One region of the Saccharopolyspora sp. NPDC050642 genome, then DNA from elsewhere that is predicted to be linked to it. Evidence: riboswitches for the same ligand, from Rfam matches in the RefSeq annotation. Region 1 holds a riboswitch; each other region holds the start of a gene.
What was found. Region 1 has a riboswitch for S-adenosylmethionine ahead of AB0H93_RS34460 (methionine ABC transporter ATP-binding protein). Riboswitches for the same ligand answer to the same signal wherever they lie in the genome.
Positions count from the first base shown of each region.

Region 2: it holds a riboswitch for S-adenosylmethionine, as region 1 does, so the genes downstream of both, AB0H93_RS29085 (aminotransferase class V-fold PLP-dependent enzyme) here and AB0H93_RS34460 (methionine ABC transporter ATP-binding protein) in region 1, are expected to answer to the same signal.
Region 3: it holds a riboswitch for S-adenosylmethionine, as region 1 does, so the genes downstream of both, thrC (threonine synthase) here and AB0H93_RS34460 (methionine ABC transporter ATP-binding protein) in region 1, are expected to answer to the same signal.

Region 1 covers NZ_JBFAIN010000034.1:7,801-12,827, forward strand. Annotated here, with positions in the region: gene AB0H93_RS34445 (4-(cytidine 5'-diphospho)-2-C-methyl-D-erythritol kinase) at 1-310, opposite strand, end outside; gene AB0H93_RS34450 (MetQ/NlpA family ABC transporter substrate-binding protein) at 447-1,259, opposite strand; gene AB0H93_RS34455 (ABC transporter permease subunit) at 1,338-2,021, opposite strand; gene AB0H93_RS34460 (methionine ABC transporter ATP-binding protein) at 2,018-3,034, opposite strand; SAM riboswitch class I at 3,279-3,366, opposite strand; gene rsmA (16S rRNA (adenine(1518)-N(6)/adenine(1519)-N(6))-dimethyltransferase RsmA) at 3,542-4,411, opposite strand; gene AB0H93_RS34470 (transglycosylase family protein) at 4,531-5,027, opposite strand, start outside.
Region 2 covers NZ_JBFAIN010000023.1:99,518-104,544, reverse strand. Annotated here, with positions in the region: gene ileS (isoleucine--tRNA ligase) at 1-2,445, shown strand, start outside; SAM riboswitch class IV at 2,593-2,708, shown strand; gene AB0H93_RS29085 (aminotransferase class V-fold PLP-dependent enzyme) at 2,749-4,086, shown strand; gene lspA (signal peptidase II) at 4,261-4,908, shown strand; gene AB0H93_RS29075 (RluA family pseudouridine synthase) at 4,950-5,027, shown strand, end outside.
Region 3 covers NZ_JBFAIN010000024.1:79,240-84,266, forward strand. Annotated here, with positions in the region: gene AB0H93_RS29575 (ComEC/Rec2 family competence protein) at 1-264, shown strand, start outside; gene thrC (threonine synthase) at 362-1,630, opposite strand; SAM riboswitch class I at 1,643-1,775, opposite strand; gene holA (DNA polymerase III subunit delta) at 1,872-2,858, shown strand; gene rpsT (30S ribosomal protein S20) at 2,930-3,190, opposite strand; gene AB0H93_RS29595 (TSUP family transporter) at 3,399-4,205, shown strand; gene AB0H93_RS29600 (EamA family transporter) at 4,413-5,027, shown strand, end outside.

The DNA.
Region 1 (5,027 bases):
CGGCGACCGGGATGCCCTTGTTGATCGACAGCCGCACCCCGGGCTCTTCCGGATCGCGCCCGCTGTGCTCGGCGAGCAACTGCACGGCCTTCCAAGCCAGGTTGCTGGGGCCGGTGGGCACCGAGTCCGCACCATCGCCGTGCACGTCGATGCCGGGTTCCTCGGCGACCAGCACGGTGACCTCGTCGGTCATCGACAGCGCCTGGAAGACGGTGACCAGCTCGTGGTAGCCGTCCGGGCGCGGGTCACCGACCGACAGGTGCAGGTTCACCTTGGCCGGGACGCGAACGGTGATGGGTGTAGGAACCACGGAGAGCACTCTTAGAGCGTACGTGTAGAGGAAACCCCGCCGCCGACTTCCCTGCGTACAGGACCGGAAAATGCGGTGAAGGGCGCCCCCGAACGATCAACTCGCTCGGAAGCGCCCTCCGGCGCGGATGCTGCGATCAGGCCGCCGGGATGACCGCGACGCCGCCGTACTTCTGGTTGATGAAGTCCTTGACCTGCTGGGACCGCAGCAGCTCGGCGAGCTTCTGGATCCGCGGGTCCTTCTCCAGCGCCGGGCTGGTCACCAGGCCGTTGGCGTACGGGTTGTTCTCCGGGCTCTCCACGAGGACCGGGTTCTGCAGGTTCGCCTTGATCGCGTAGTTGCCGTTGACCACCGCGGCGGCGGCGTCGTCCACCGAGCGCGGCAGCTGGTCCGGCGACAGGTCCTTGAACTTGATGTTCTTGGGGTTCTCGGCGATCGCCGACTCCAACCGGGTGCCCACCGCGGCGTCCGGCTTGAGCTTGATCAGGCCGCCCTGCTCCAGCAGCTTCAGGCCGCGGAATTGGTTCGCCGGGTCGTTGGACAGCGTGACCGTCGCGCCGTCCTGGACCTCCTGCAGCGACTTGACCTTGTTGGAGTACACCGCCAGCGGCTCCAGGTGCACGGCCTGGATCCAGACGAAGTCGCCGCCGCGCTGCTTGCGGTACTCGTCCAGGTAGGGCTGGTGCTGGAAGTAGTTCGCCTCCAGCTCGCCGTGCGCGACGGCCTCGTTCGGCCGGTTGTAGTCGTCGAACTTGACGATCTCGATGTCGAGCCCGGCCTGCTTCGCCAGGTTGTCCTTGACGTACTGCAGGATCTCGCCGTGCGGCGTCGGGCTGACCGCGACTCGCAGCGGGGCGTTCGGGTCCGAGGAGGCCTGGCCGCCGCCACCTCCGCACGCGGCCAGCACCACGCCGGCCGCGGCCACCAGGGCGGCAAAACGCAAACGCATCAGAGTTCGTCCTTTCTGGACAGTGGTTGGGAGGTCGTCCCAAGCAGGAAGAGGTTCGGGTGGGCGTCGCCCACGAGGTCAGCTCGTCGCGGTCCGGCGCCGGTCGACGAGCTTCGCGGTCCGGTCGGTGATCAGCTGCATCGCGAAGGCCAGCACGCCGAGCACGACCACCGATCCCCACAGGATCCGGTCGTCGTAGCCCTGGTAGCCGTCCTGGATCGCGGTCGTGCCCAGCCCGCCGCCGCCGATCGCGCCGGCCATCGCGGCGTAGCCGACCAGCGCCACGGCGGTGACGCCGACCGCGCCGACCAGCGCGGCCCGCGCCTCGCCGAGCAGCACCGTCCACACGATCCGCAGCTTGCTCGATCCGGTCGTGATCGCAGCCTCGACCACGGTGAAGCTGACCTCGCGCAACGCGTTCTGCGTCAGCCGCGCGAAGAACGGGATGGCACCGATGGTCAGCGGCACGATCACCGCGGTGCTGCCGATCGACGTGCCGATCACCAGCCGGGTGAACGACGCCAGCACCACCAGCAGAACGACGAACGGCACCGAACGCACCACGTCGACGACCACGCCGAGCACCCGGTACAGCACCGGCTTCGGGTTCAGGCCGACCGGCGAGGTCAGGTGCAGCAGCACCCCGAGCGGCAGGCCTCCCAGCACCGCCAGCAGGGTCGACACCAACACCATGTAGAGCGTGTCGATCGTCGCTTCACCAAGAATTCCAAGGACCTCCGACCAGGGGGTCACATCACTCACGCAGCAGCTCCGTCAACGCACACCGGGGCGCGTCGCACATGCGCGTCCCGCTCGACCATCCACTTCAGGGCCGCCTCGGCTCGCTCGCCGGTCAGGCCGACCTTGAACTTAGCCACGGGCGTGTCACCCAGCCTGGTCAACCCGCCGCCCAGGATCGCGAGCTCGACCCCGAACCGGCCGGCGGCCTCCGGCAGCAACGCGCCGACCGCGGCGAAGCCGACCAGCACGACCTCGGCGACGACGTCGTGCCGGCCGCCGGGCCGCAGCGAATCGCCCTGGTCGGTGCCGGGCAGCAGCGTGTCGCCCACCCGGCTGCCGGGCTCGGCGACGAGGTCGATGACCTTGCCGTGCTCGACCACCCGGCCGTCCTCCAGCACCGCGACGTCGTCGGCGATCTTGCGCACCACGGCCATGTCGTGGGTGACCACCAGCACGGTGACGCCCAGTTCGGCGCGGGCGCGGTCCAGCACCGTGAGCACCGAGTCGGTGGTGCTCGGGTCGAGCGCCGAGGTCGGCTCGTCGGCCAGCAGCACCGACGGCTTGGCGGCCAGCGCACGCGCCACCGCGATCCGCTGGCGCTGCCCGCCGGAGAGCTGGTCGGGGTAGACGGAGGCCTTGTCGGTCAGGCCCACGAGGTCCAGCAGCTCGCCGACGCGGGTGCGCCGCTGCGGGCCGCTGACACCGGCCGCTTCCAGCGGCAACGCGACGTTGCCCGCGGCGGTGCGCTGGCGCAGCAGCGAATCGCCTTGCGGCACAACGCCGATCTGGCGACGCGCCGCGCGAAGCGCCTTGCCGCCGAGGGAAACGAGGTCGGTGCCGTCGACGCGGATGGCGCCGCCGTCCGGCTTCTCCAGCAGCGCGATGCACCGGGCCAGGGTCGACTTGCCGGCCCCGCTCGGACCGACCACCCCGCACACCGCACCGGCCGAAACCTCCATCGACACGCCGTCGAGGGCGCGGACGGTTCCGTTGTTGTGCTGGAAGGACTTGGTCAGGTTCTCGACTGTGATCACGATCGGCTCCACATCAGCTCGCGACGGCCGCGCGCACGACAGGGCGGCAGGCCAAGGAACTTCGGAAAGGGAGGAAGAGCTGGGTCACATCTCGCGACGACAGGCGGTGGTGGTGCGACGCCCGTGGTCGATGACGCGACGCTGCGTCAGCAGCCTCCGGATGTGGTTCTGCCGGGATCGGGCCAGCTGAGCTCGGGTCTGACCCGCAGGCGGGCTGGCTAACAGCGCGTTGGAATCCACAACAACTCCATCGGTCCTGGCGTTAGCACCTGCCCATCGGGTGGTTGCTGCGGCGTCGCGGAGCCAGGTCTCTCGGCCGCTCGGGATGGATTTCCCGAATAGTAGACCCCACTGGCGGATTCCAGCGCAAGTTGATAGTCGTCACTTTCCGAAATCGTCCGCCAAATCACACACCCGGACGAGCGGGAATTTTCCTGGCACCGCAGGTGTTCTCGGTGACTCCGAGTAGTGGATCGACCTCGGTTGGCAAGCGCCCGGACGGGTGGTTCAGCGGCCGCTCTCGGTAGCCGCGGCCTCCGCGATGCGCGCGAAGTCGGCGATCTCCAACTGCTCACCGCGAATCGACGGATCCACCCCGGCGGCCCGGAGAAATTCCTCCGCGCGCGCCGCGGACCCGGCCCAGCCGGACAGCGCGGCGCGCAACGTCTTGCGCCGCTGGGCGAACGCCGCGTCCACCACCCGGAAGACCTCCGCGCGCGGCGCGGTCGACGGCGGTTCGACGCGCTCGAACGACACCAGCCCGGAGTCCACATTGGGCACCGGCCAGAACACCTTGCGCGGCACCGGACCCGCGCGCCGCACGTCGGCGTACCACGCGGCCTTGGCGCTGGGCACGCCGTAGACCCGGCTGCCCGGCTTGGCTGCCATCCGGTCGGCGACCTCGGACTGCACCATGACCAGGCCGTGCCGCAGGCTCGGCAGTTCGGCCAGCAGGTGCAGCACCACCGGCACGGCGACGTTGTACGGCAGGTTCGCGACCAGCGCGGTCGGCGGCGCCGGGAAGTCCGCGGCGGTCACCCGCAGGGCGTCGGCCTCGATCACGGTGAGCCGGCCGGCCAGCGCCGGGGCGAACTCGGCGGCGGTGCGCGGCAGCCGCGCGGCGAGCACCGGATCGATCTCGACGGCCGTCACGGCACCGGCGGCCGGGAGCAGGGCGAGCGTCAGGGAGCCCAGGCCGGGTCCGACCTCCAGCACGACGTCGTCCGCCGTGACCGACGCCGAGGCCACGATGCGGCGCACCGTGTTCGGGTCGTGCACGAAGTTCTGGCCGAGCTTCTTCGTCGGGCGGATGTCGAGCTCCTCGGCCAACCGGCGCACGTCGGCCGGGCCGAGCAGAGTCGCCTGCTGGTCGTCCACACGGAAAAACTACCCGCGCCCGGAAGCCACCGTCCCCGCACCCCGACCAGCAGAACCACGAAGGGCACCTACCACCGGCTCATCCGGCGAGAGGCGCCCTTCGGGACAACGGGAAATGCTCAGCTGAGGCCGAGCTTGGAGGAGCAGCCCGGCCAGGCTCCGTAGCCGCCGCCGCGGGCCGCGCGGACCTTCTCCGCGACCGCGATCTGCTGCTCGCGGCTGGCCTGGTGCGGGTACGGCGCGTACTGGTCGCCGCCGTAGGCGTCCCAGGTGGACTTGTTGAACTGCAGGCCGCCGTAGTAGCCGTTGCCGGTGTTGATCGCCCAGTTGCCGCCGGCCTCGCACTGCGCCAGCTTGTCCCAGACCCCGCTGTTCGGCGGCTGCTTCCCGCCGACGCGCACGACCTTGGGCTGCGCTTCCTTGGTGATCTTCTCGCCGACGGCTTCCCGGCCGGTCTCCTCGCCGTTGCGCGTGGTGACCCGGGTGAACACGATCTTCTCGCCGGGCACGCCGGGGAACTCGACCCGCTCCTCGCCCTTGAACATCGTGTTGTCGACGATCTCCTGCACCGGGGGCGCGACCGGCATCGTCACGTTGATGACCGTGCTGCCGGTGC
Region 2 (5,027 bases), on a different contig from region 1:
TTCGACGGCGCGCTGGCCCTGGTGTGGACGACGACCCCGTGGACCATGCCGTCGAACTTCGCGGCGGCCGTGCACCCGGACGTGGACTACGTGCTGGTCGCGCCGCCCAACGCCACCGAGCGCTACGTGCTGGCAGAGGCGCGGCTCGGCGCGTACGCGCGGGAGCTCGGCGAGGACGTGGCCGAGCACGTGGTGGAGCGGGTCAAGGGGGCCGACCTGCTCGGTGTCCGCTACACGCCGCCGTTCGACTTCTTCGTCGGCAACCGCAATGCCCACCAGGTGCTGCCGGGGGAGTTCGTCACCACCGAGGACGGCACCGGAATCGTGCACATCGCGCCGTTCGGTGAGGACGACAAGGCTGTCACCGATGCGGCGGACGTCGAGCTGGCGGTCCCGGTCGACGCCCACGGCAAGTTCACCGCCGAGGCTCCGCCGTACGAGGGCCAGCACATCTTCGACGCCAACAAGCAGATCATCCGCGATCTCAAGGACGCCGGGCTCCTGCTGCGGCACGAGACCTACGACCACCCGTACCCGCACTGCTGGCGCTGCGACAACCCGCTCATCCAGCGTCCGGTGTCGTCCTGGTTCGTGGCGGTCAGCCAGTTCAAGGACCGGATGGTCGAGCTGAACCGGCAGATCAACTGGGTGCCGGGGCACATCCGGGACGGCCAGTTCGGCAAGTGGCTGGAGAACGCCCGCGACTGGAACATCTCCCGGAACCGGTACTGGGGTTCGCCGATCCCGGTGTGGGTCTCCGACGACCCGGCCTACCCGCGCACCGACGTCTACGGCTCGCTGGACGAGCTGGAGCGCGACTTCGGGGTGCGGCCGGCGAACCTGCACCGCCCGGAGATCGACGACCTGACCCGGCCGAACCCGGACGACCCGACCGGGAAGTCGACGATGCGCCGGGTGCCGGAGGTGCTGGACTGCTGGTTCGAGTCCGGCTCGATGCCGTTCGCCCAGGTGCACTACCCGTTCGAGAACTCGGAGTGGTTCGAGCACCACTACCCGGGCGACTTCATCGTCGAGTACAACGGCCAGACCCGCGGCTGGTTCTACCTGCTGCACGTGCTGGCGACGGCGCTGTTCGACCGGCCGGCGTTCACCAACGTGCTGGCGCACGGCATCGTGCTGGGCGACGACGGCCTGAAGATGTCGAAGTCCAAGCGCAACTACCCGGACGTCAACGAGGTCTTCGACCGCGACGGCTCCGACGCGATGCGCTGGTTCCTGATGGCCAGCCCGATCCTGCGCGGCGGCGACCTGGTGGTCACCGAGCGCGGCATCCGGGACGCGGTGCGCCAGGCGGTGCTGCCGCTGTGGAACTCCTGGTACTTCCTGGCGCTGTACGCCAACGCCGAGGGCGTCTCCGGTGAGTCCAAGGTGGACAGCAAGCACGTGCTGGACCGGTACATCCTGGCCAAGACGCACGAGCTGGTCGGCGACGTGCAGTCCGCAATGGACTCCTTCGACCTCGCGGGCGCCTGCTCGGACGTGCGGGACTTCCTGGAGGTGCTGACCAACTGGTACGTGCGCCGTTCCCGCGACCGCTTCTGGGCGGGCGACCGGGACGCGATCAACACGCTGCACACCGTGCTGGAGGTGACCTGCCGGGTGGTGGCGCCGATGCTGCCGCTGACCGCGGAGGCGGTCTGGCGCGGGCTGACCGGCGGCCGCTCGGTGCACCTGGCGGACTGGCCGCTGGTCGACGAACTGCCCGCGGACGCCGCGCTGGTGACCGCGATGGACGAGGTGCGCCAGGTGTGCTCGTCGGTGTCGAGGCTGCGCAAGTCCAACAACCTCCGGGTGCGGTTGCCGCTGGCCAAGCTCGTGGTCGCCACCCCGGACGCGGAGGCGCTGCGGCCCTTCGCGGACCTGATCCGCGACGAGGTCAACGTCAAGGACCTGGAGCTGAGCACCGACGTCGCCGCGCACGGTCACTTCGAGATCGCCGTGAACGCGCGGGCCGCCGGTCCGCGGCTGGGCCGCGACGTGCAGAAGGTGATCAAGGCGGTGAAGTCGGGCGAGTGGCAGCGCACCGGCGGAACCGTGGTCGCGGCCGGCATCGAGCTGCAGGAGAACGAGTTCGACGAGCGGCTGGTCTCCACCGACCCCGGCGCGGCCTCGGCGCTGCCCGGCGGCAAGGGCCTGGTGGTGCTGGACACCGAGGTGACCCCGGAGCTGGCGGCCGAGGGCCTGGCCCGCGACGTGGTCCGGGTCGTCCAGCAGGCCCGCAAGGAGGCGGACTTCCAGGTCTCCGACCGGATCGCGGTGGCGATCTCGGCCCCGGCCGAGGTCCTGTCGGCCGTCGCCGAGCACCGCGAGTTCATCGCGGCCGAAACGCTGGCGAACGCGGTCGAGTCCGGCGACGTGGCGGACGGCTTCACCGGCACCGTCGGTGACGGCACCGAGATCAAGATCGGCGTCACCAAGGCCTGATCCCGCGAGGTCGAGGGCGCTTTCCGCCGGATTTCCCGGCGGGAAGCGCCCTTCGCGCTTCCCGGGTCGGTGTGACCAAGGCCGCTCCCACGATCCGGGATTGCTGTTGTCCGGTGCCGCGGCGGTTTTCTAAGGTCCGTAGTCGAAGGTCATGAGTGCCAGCGTCAAGCCCCGGCTTGCTGGCCGGCAACCCTCCAACCGCGGTGGGGTGCCCCGGGTGAGGACCTGGCCGGTCGTGCAGGGCGATCCGGCAAGCGCGGACCCCTCCTGGGCGGGTCCGATGAGGCCCCCGAGGAGGCCGTCATGTCTTCTGCCGTCATCGACATCCCGAAGCAGTCCGATGTGGACTACCGGATCCCCGCTGTCGTCGGTCGCTCGCTGCAGGTCCCGCTGGTCACCGGCGAGCACATCGGATACGCGAACCTCGATCACGGGGCGAGCGCGCCTTGTCTGGAGCCGGTGCAGTCGGCGGTGAACGAGCTGCTGCCCTGGTACGCGAGCGTGCACCGCGGCGCCGGGTTCGCCTCCCAGGTGTGCACCCGGGTCTACGAGGGCGCCCGGGACAAGCTCCGGACCTTCGTCGGCGCCCGGCGCACCGACTCGGTGATCTTCACGCGCAACACCACCGACGCCCTGAACCTGCTGGGGCGGGCGCTGCCGCGCGGCACCTCCGTCGTCGTCTTCGACACCGAGCACCACGCCGCGCTGCTGCCCTGGTCCGGCCCGCGGGTGCGCCGCCTGCCCGCGCCGGAGACCCCGGCGGACGCGGTCGCCGCGCTCGACGCCGCGCTGGCCGAATGCCCGGAGGGGCCGCGGCTGGCGGTGATCACGGGCGCTTCCAACGTCACCGGCGAGGTGTGGCCGGTCGCCGAGCTGGCGAAGGTGGCCCGCCGGCGCGGGGCGCGCACCGTGCTGGACGCCGCGCAGCTCGCGCCGCACCGGCCGGTGCGGATCGGTGAGCTCGACGTCGACTACGTCGCGATCTCCGGGCACAAGCTCTACGCGCCGTTCGGCGCGGGCGCGCTGATCGGCCGCGCGGACTGGCTCAACGCCGCCGAGCCGTACCTGGCGGGCGGCGGCGCGACCCGGCTGGTGCAGGAGCGGTCGGTCAGCTGGACGACCGGGCCGGAGCGGCACGAGGCCGGTTCGCCGAACACCGTCGGCGTGCACGCGCTGGCCAAGGCCTGCGAGACCCTCGCGGCCAACTGGCCGGACGTCGTCGAGCACGAGGAGACGCTGCTGCGCCGGCTGCGGGCCGGGCTGCGCGGCGTGCCGGGGCTGCGCGAGCTGCGGTTGTTCGACGCCGATCACGACCGGGTCGGCGTGGTGAGCTTCACCATCGACGGTCAGGACCCCGGCCTGCTGGCCGCGGCGCTTTCCGCGGAGCACGGCATCGGTGTCCGCGACGGCTTGTTCTGCGCGCACGTGGCCACGCGGCGGCTGCTCTCGCGGGCGGGCTCGGACGCCGACCGCGCGGTGCGCGTCAGCGTCGGGCTGGGCACGACGGCGGAGCACATCGACCGCCTGGTGAACGCGCTGCGGCGGCTGGTGGCAGTGGGCCCGGTCTGGCGCTACGAGCAGGTCGACGGCCGCTGGGCGCCGGTCAACGACCCGCGCCCGCTGCCGGACTTCCTCGGCTGACCGGAACCCGGCTCTGCTATGGCACCCCAGTGCGCTCACGGCACTTGACCAGTGGAAACGGAGCCGCGTGGGCGGGGCGGAACGCAGGGGCGTCGGCCTCGGGGTGACGGTGTGTTCAAGGGCGCATCGCGGGGAGTGGTCCTGCCGGACCGCGTGCGGGCGGGTTCAGGGACAATGGCTGGTGTGAGCACCGAGCAGTCCTCCCCGAGGGAGTCCTCAGCAGAGCAGGCGGGCACCGAGCCGACCGCCGCGGAACAGGCACCCGAGACGCAAGCCGAGGCGGCGGAGCCGCCCAAGCGCGCCTCCGGGAAGCTGCTCGGGTTGCTGGGCGGGGTCGCCGTGGTGGCCCTGGCCATCGACATCCTCACCAAGGTCGCCGTGGTCGCCAACCTGGAGGGCAAGCAGCCGGTCGAGTTGTTCGGCGGCCTGCTCTACCTCGACGTGCTGCGCAACCCCGGTGCCGCGTTCTCGCTGGCCACCGGCATGACCTGGCTGCTCGCGCTGCTGGCCTCGGCAGTCGTCGGCGTGATCATCTGGCTGGCGCCGAAGCTGCGCTCGCCGGGCTGGGCGGTGGGGCTCGGCCTGGTGCTCGGCGGCGCCTGCGGCAACCTGGTCGACCGGTTCTTCCGCGCCCCCGGACCGCTGCAGGGGCACGTGGTGGACTTCCTGTCGGTGTTCGCGCCGGGCGGCGCGGTGTGGCCGGTGTTCAACGTCGCCGACTCCTGCATCGTCTGCGGCGGCATCCTGGTCGTGCTGATGTCGCTGCTGGGCCGCGACTACGACGGCACGGTGCACCGCAAGAAGAAGGCAGCGCAGTCGTGAGCGATCTTCGAACGCTGCCGGTTCCCGACGGGCTGGACGGCATGAGGGTCGACGCGGGCCTGTCGAAGCTGCTCGGCCTGTCCCGCAGCGCCGTCGCCTCGCTGGCCGAGTCCGGCGAC
Region 3 (5,027 bases), on a different contig from region 1:
GCCGATGTGCTCAAGGTTCCGCACCACGGATCCCGTTACACCGCACCGCGCTTCCTGCAAGCAGTGCGCCCGAGGCTGGCCGTGATCAGCGTCGGCGCCGGCAACACCTACGGGCACCCCAGCCCGTTCATCGTCGACAACCTCACCCGTGCGGGCACGAAGGTGCTGCGCACCGATCAGGAAGGAGATATCGCGATCCTGCCCGGCCCGCAGGGCCCCCGCTACGTAGCCCGGGGCGACCCGCTGCGCGCAGGCGAGTCGTAGGACGAGGCGACCCGAGCGTCCGTGTTCGTCCCTTGTGGACGAACACGCGGCGCCACCGCCGTGCGGTGACGCCGCGTCCTCGAATCAGGTCGTCGGCTCAGAGGCCGAGCGCCTGATTGACCGCTTCGGTGGTCGGCGCGACGGTGGCCTTCGGGCCGATCTGGTCCTGCACCGCGTCCAGGGTCTTCAGGCCGTCACCGGTGATCAGCAGCACGGTCTCGGCATCCGGGTCGATCTTGCCCGCCTCGATGAGCTTCTTCGCCGTGGCCACGGTGACCCCACCGGCCGTCTCGGCGAAGATGCCCTCGGTGCGCGCCAGCAGCCGGATGCCGTCGCGGACCTCGTCGTCGGTGACGTCCTCGATGGCGCCGCCGGTCTTGCGCACGATGTCGAGCACGTAGGGGCCGTCGGCGGGAGCGCCGATGGCCAGCGACCGGGCGATGGTGTCCGGCCGCACCGGCTGGACCACGTCGTGGCCGTTCTTGTACGCCGTCGACACCGGGGAGCAGCCGGTGGCCTGCGCGCCGAAGATCCGCACCGGGCTCGGCTCCACCAGGCCGACCTGGCCGAGCTCGTTGAATCCCTTGTAGACCTTGGTCAGCTGCGAGCCGGAGGCGATCGGCACCACGATCTGCTCGGGGATGCGCCAGCCGAGCTGCTCGGCGACCTCGAAGGCCAGCGTCTTCGAGCCTTCGGAGTAGTAGGGCCGGACGTTGACGTTGACGAACGCCCAGTCCTCGTGCTCGGCGGCGAGCTCGGTGGCCAGCCGGTTCACGTCGTCGTAGTTGCCGTCGACGGCCAGCAGCGAACCGTCGTAGACCGCGCTCATCAGGATCTTGGCGCGCTCCAGGGTCTTGGGCACCAGCACCACCGAGTCCCAGCCGGCGCGGGCCGCGGCTGCGGCCACCGCGTTGGCGAGGTTGCCGGTGGAGGGGCAGGCCAGCACCTTGAAGCCGAATTCGCGGGCGGCGGCCAGCGCCACCGCGACGACGCGGTCCTTGAAGGAGTGGGTCGGGTTGCCGGTGTCGTCCTTGATCCAGATCCGCTTGACGCCCAACGCCTTCGCGAGGTTGTCGGCCCGGATCAGCCGGGTACAGCCCGGGTCGGTGTTCGGGTGCTCCTCGACGTTGGAGGGAACCGGGAGCAGCTGCTTGTAGCGCCAGATGGAACGCGGGCCGGCCTCGATGTCCTCGCGGCGGATCCGGCCGAAGTCGTAGGCGACCTCGAGCGGGGAGAAGTCTTCCAAGGAGACGAATTCCGGGGCCAGCGGCTGCCGGTGGCCCTCTTCCTTGGACACCAGTTCGACGGCATTGCCCAGGTCGTAGGTCTTCTTCGCCGAATTCTGGGCATGGGCAGCAGCGGTCATCGCGAGGTCCTCTCCTCATCTGTCCCGCGGACGGGTCGGAATTGGCACCGCTTTCGTCAGAGACCTCGCGGGTGAAATCACGATTCGCTGACGAACGGTTGCCGGGGCTTCATCGGGCCGTTCCCTCTGCCCCTCTGGATGAGCTATTCGGTTGTGCTGGCAACGCTAGTGGACCGCGCCGGGTTCTGGCCAGCACGATCCAGATGGCGGGACAGTCGCGGGTGCGTGCGACGATGCGTGCATGAGCGCACCGGCCGTGGTCCCCGATCCGCTGCATCTGGTTATCGGCGACGAAGAACTGCTGGTGGAACGCGCGCTGTGGGCGGCCGTCGGAGCGGCCCGCGCCGTGGACCCGGAGGCCGAGCTGCGCCGGGTGAAGGTGAGTGAACTCACTCCTCCGGAGTTGGCGGAGCTGCTCAGCCCGTCGTTGTTCGCCGAGGGCCGGGTGCTGGCCGTGGAGTCCGCGCAGGACGCGGGCAAGGAGATCGCCGAAGCGCTGCTGACGTACGCCCGGCAGCCGGCGGACGGGGTCACGCTCGTCGTCGTGCACACCGGCGGCGGCCGGTCGAAGCACGCCAAGGAACTGCCCAATGCGCTGCGCAAGCTCGGCGCGCGCGTCACCGAGTGCAACAAGATCACCAAGCCCGCGGAGCGGGAGGCGTTCGTCCGCGACGAGGTGCGCCGGGCCGGCGGGAAGACCGATGCGGCCGGCGTGGCCGCGCTGATCGAATCGGTCGGTTCGGACCTGCGCGAGCTGTCGGCCGCGGCGACGCAGCTGGTCGCCGACACCGGCGGCAAGGTCGACGAGACGGCGGTGCGCCGCTACCACCGCGGGCGCGCGGAGGTGACCGGGTTCGCGGTCGCGGAGAAGGCGGTGACCGGTGATCGGGCGGCGGCGCTGGAGGCCTTGCGGTGGGCCGTGCAGCTCGGCGTTCCGCACGTGCTGATCGCCGATGCCCTCGCCGATTCGGTGCGCACCATCGGCCGGGTCGCCGCCGCGGGCGGCCGGAACGATCCGTTCCGGCTGGCGGGCGAGCTCGGCATGCCCGCGTGGAAGGTGAAGAAGGCGCTGGCGCAGTCCCGCGGCTGGAACGCTTCGAGCCTCGCGCAAGCGCTGCAGGCGGTCGCGGAGGTCAACGCCGGTGTCAAGGGCATGGCCGCCGACGCCACCTACGCCCTGGAGCGGACCGTCCTCCGGCTCGTGGAGCTCCGCAACCAGCGTTCGTGACCCGCGCTTTCCCGTGAATGCAAACGGCCCCCTCCCCGTGGCGGGAAGGGGGCCGGAAGCTAGGCCTCAGCTCAGAGCTGGTTGGCGCGCTGCGCCAGCGCGGACTTCTTGTTCGCGGCCTGGTTCTTGTGGATGACGCCCTTGCTGGCGGCCTTGTCCAGCGCGCGGCTGGCGGCCTGCTGCAGCTCGATGGCCTTGTCCTTCTCGCCGGCGTCAGCGGCCTCGCGGAACTTGCGGATGGCGGTCTTGACCGCGGACTTCACGGCCTTGTTCCGCTGCCGGGCCAGCTCGTTGGTCTTGATCCGCTTCATCTGGGACTTGATGTTGGCCACTGTGGCGCCTCTTCTCAGTCTGTTGAATCGATCGTGCCGCGCTGTTGTTGGCGCTGCCCCAGGGCAGATTTCCTCCACGGCGGAATGCCGCACGGCACGGTCGTCCATGTTAACAGCGGCCACCTGCGCCGATGGTGGCGGGCGGGAGCGGGCGACGGCGGTCACATCGGCTCGGATCCCGCGCCTGCGGACCATAGGGTCACTCTTCGTGCTCGATGCGTTGAACTGGCCCGGATTCGCGGAACTTTCCCTGGCCGGGCTGTTGTTCCTCTGCTGCGCCGCGTTCCTGGCCGGGGCGGTCGACGCCATCGTGGGCGGTGGCGGCCTGATCCAGCTGCCTGCGATGCTGCTGCTCCTGCCCGGCGGCGAGGTGATCTACTCGCTGGCCACCAACAAGGTGGCGGCGATCGCCGGGACCACGGCCGCCGCCCGGACGTACGCGAAGCGGACGCCGATCGACTGGCAGGCCGCGCTGTCGATGGCGATCGTCGCCCTGCTCGGGTCGCTGGGCGGAGCCGTCCTGGCCGATGCGCTTCCGTCGCAGGTCCTCAACGTCATCGTGCTGGTCGCGTTGGCGGTCGTCGGCATCTACACCTGGCGCAAGCCCGAGCTGGGTTCGTCCGATGCGCCGCGCTTCGAGCGGCGCGCGCAGCTGCTCGTGATGCTCGCCGGCGGCGCCCTGATCGGCTTCTGGGACGGCATCGCGGGGCCCGGTACCGGCTCGTTCCTGGTGTTCCTGCTCGTCGGCCTGGTCGGTTTCGCGTTCGTCACGGCATCGGCGACGGCGAAGGTCGTCAACGTCGCCACGAACATCGGCGCGCTCGCGTTCTTCATCCCGGCGGGCAAGGTGCTGTGGGGCCTGGCGCTGGTGATGGCCGCGAGCAACATGGCGGGCAGCGTCCTCGGCGCGATGGTCGCCGCGAAGCGCGGATCCGGTTTCGTGCGGCGGGTTTTCCTGACGGTGGTCGTCGGGCTCGTCATCAGCCTCGGCTGGAAGCTCGCCGCGGGCGTGTAGACGCGGGAATCGGGCGGAGTAACATCAACGCCTGGTTGTGCCTAGGGTTCCGCTCCCGCTCCGCTGCAGGTCGTCACAACTAGGAGCGCGGGGGACCGGTCCGAGCGGCACCGGCGATCGCGTGAGGAGTGCGGTCGCACATCTGACGGGACAAAAGCCTGGAGGAACCCGGATGCCGCGCGCCCGCGTGGCACGGAGAGGGTTCCCATGGGCCTGGCCGCCGTTCTTCTCGTCGTCACCGCCGCGTTCGCGCACGCGGGGTGGAACTTCTTCGCCAAGCGCGCCGGGTCGGCCGGGGCCGGGTTCGTGTGGCTGACCGCGACGTGCAGCGCCGTGTTGTACCTGCCGGTGGCGGCGGCATCGCTGTTCTGGACCGGGATGCCCGTGCTGGGCGACTGGCTGCTGGGCGTGCTGGTCAGCGCGGTCGTGCACCTGGCGTACTTCCTGCTGCTGCAGCGCGGTTACGCGGTCGGCGACATGTCGGTGGTGTACCCGCTGGCCCGCGGCACTGGCCCCATGCTGGCGATGATCATCGCGGTGTTGGTGCTGGGGGAGCGCCAGGGCTGGCTCGGGGTGCTCGGTGGGCTGCTGGTGGTCGCCGGGGTTTTCGTGATCGGCCTGTCCGACGGGGTGCCGCGTTCCGGCGCGAGCCTCGCGGGCGTCGGTTTCGGCCTGCTGACCGGCTCGCTGATCGCGATCTACACGGTGTGGGACGCGCACGCGGTGACGGGCCTGGCGCTGTCTCCGCTGGTGTTCGACTGGACGAGCAACCTCGCCCGTTCGGTGATGCTCAGCCCGTACGCGGCGACCCGGCGGACCCAG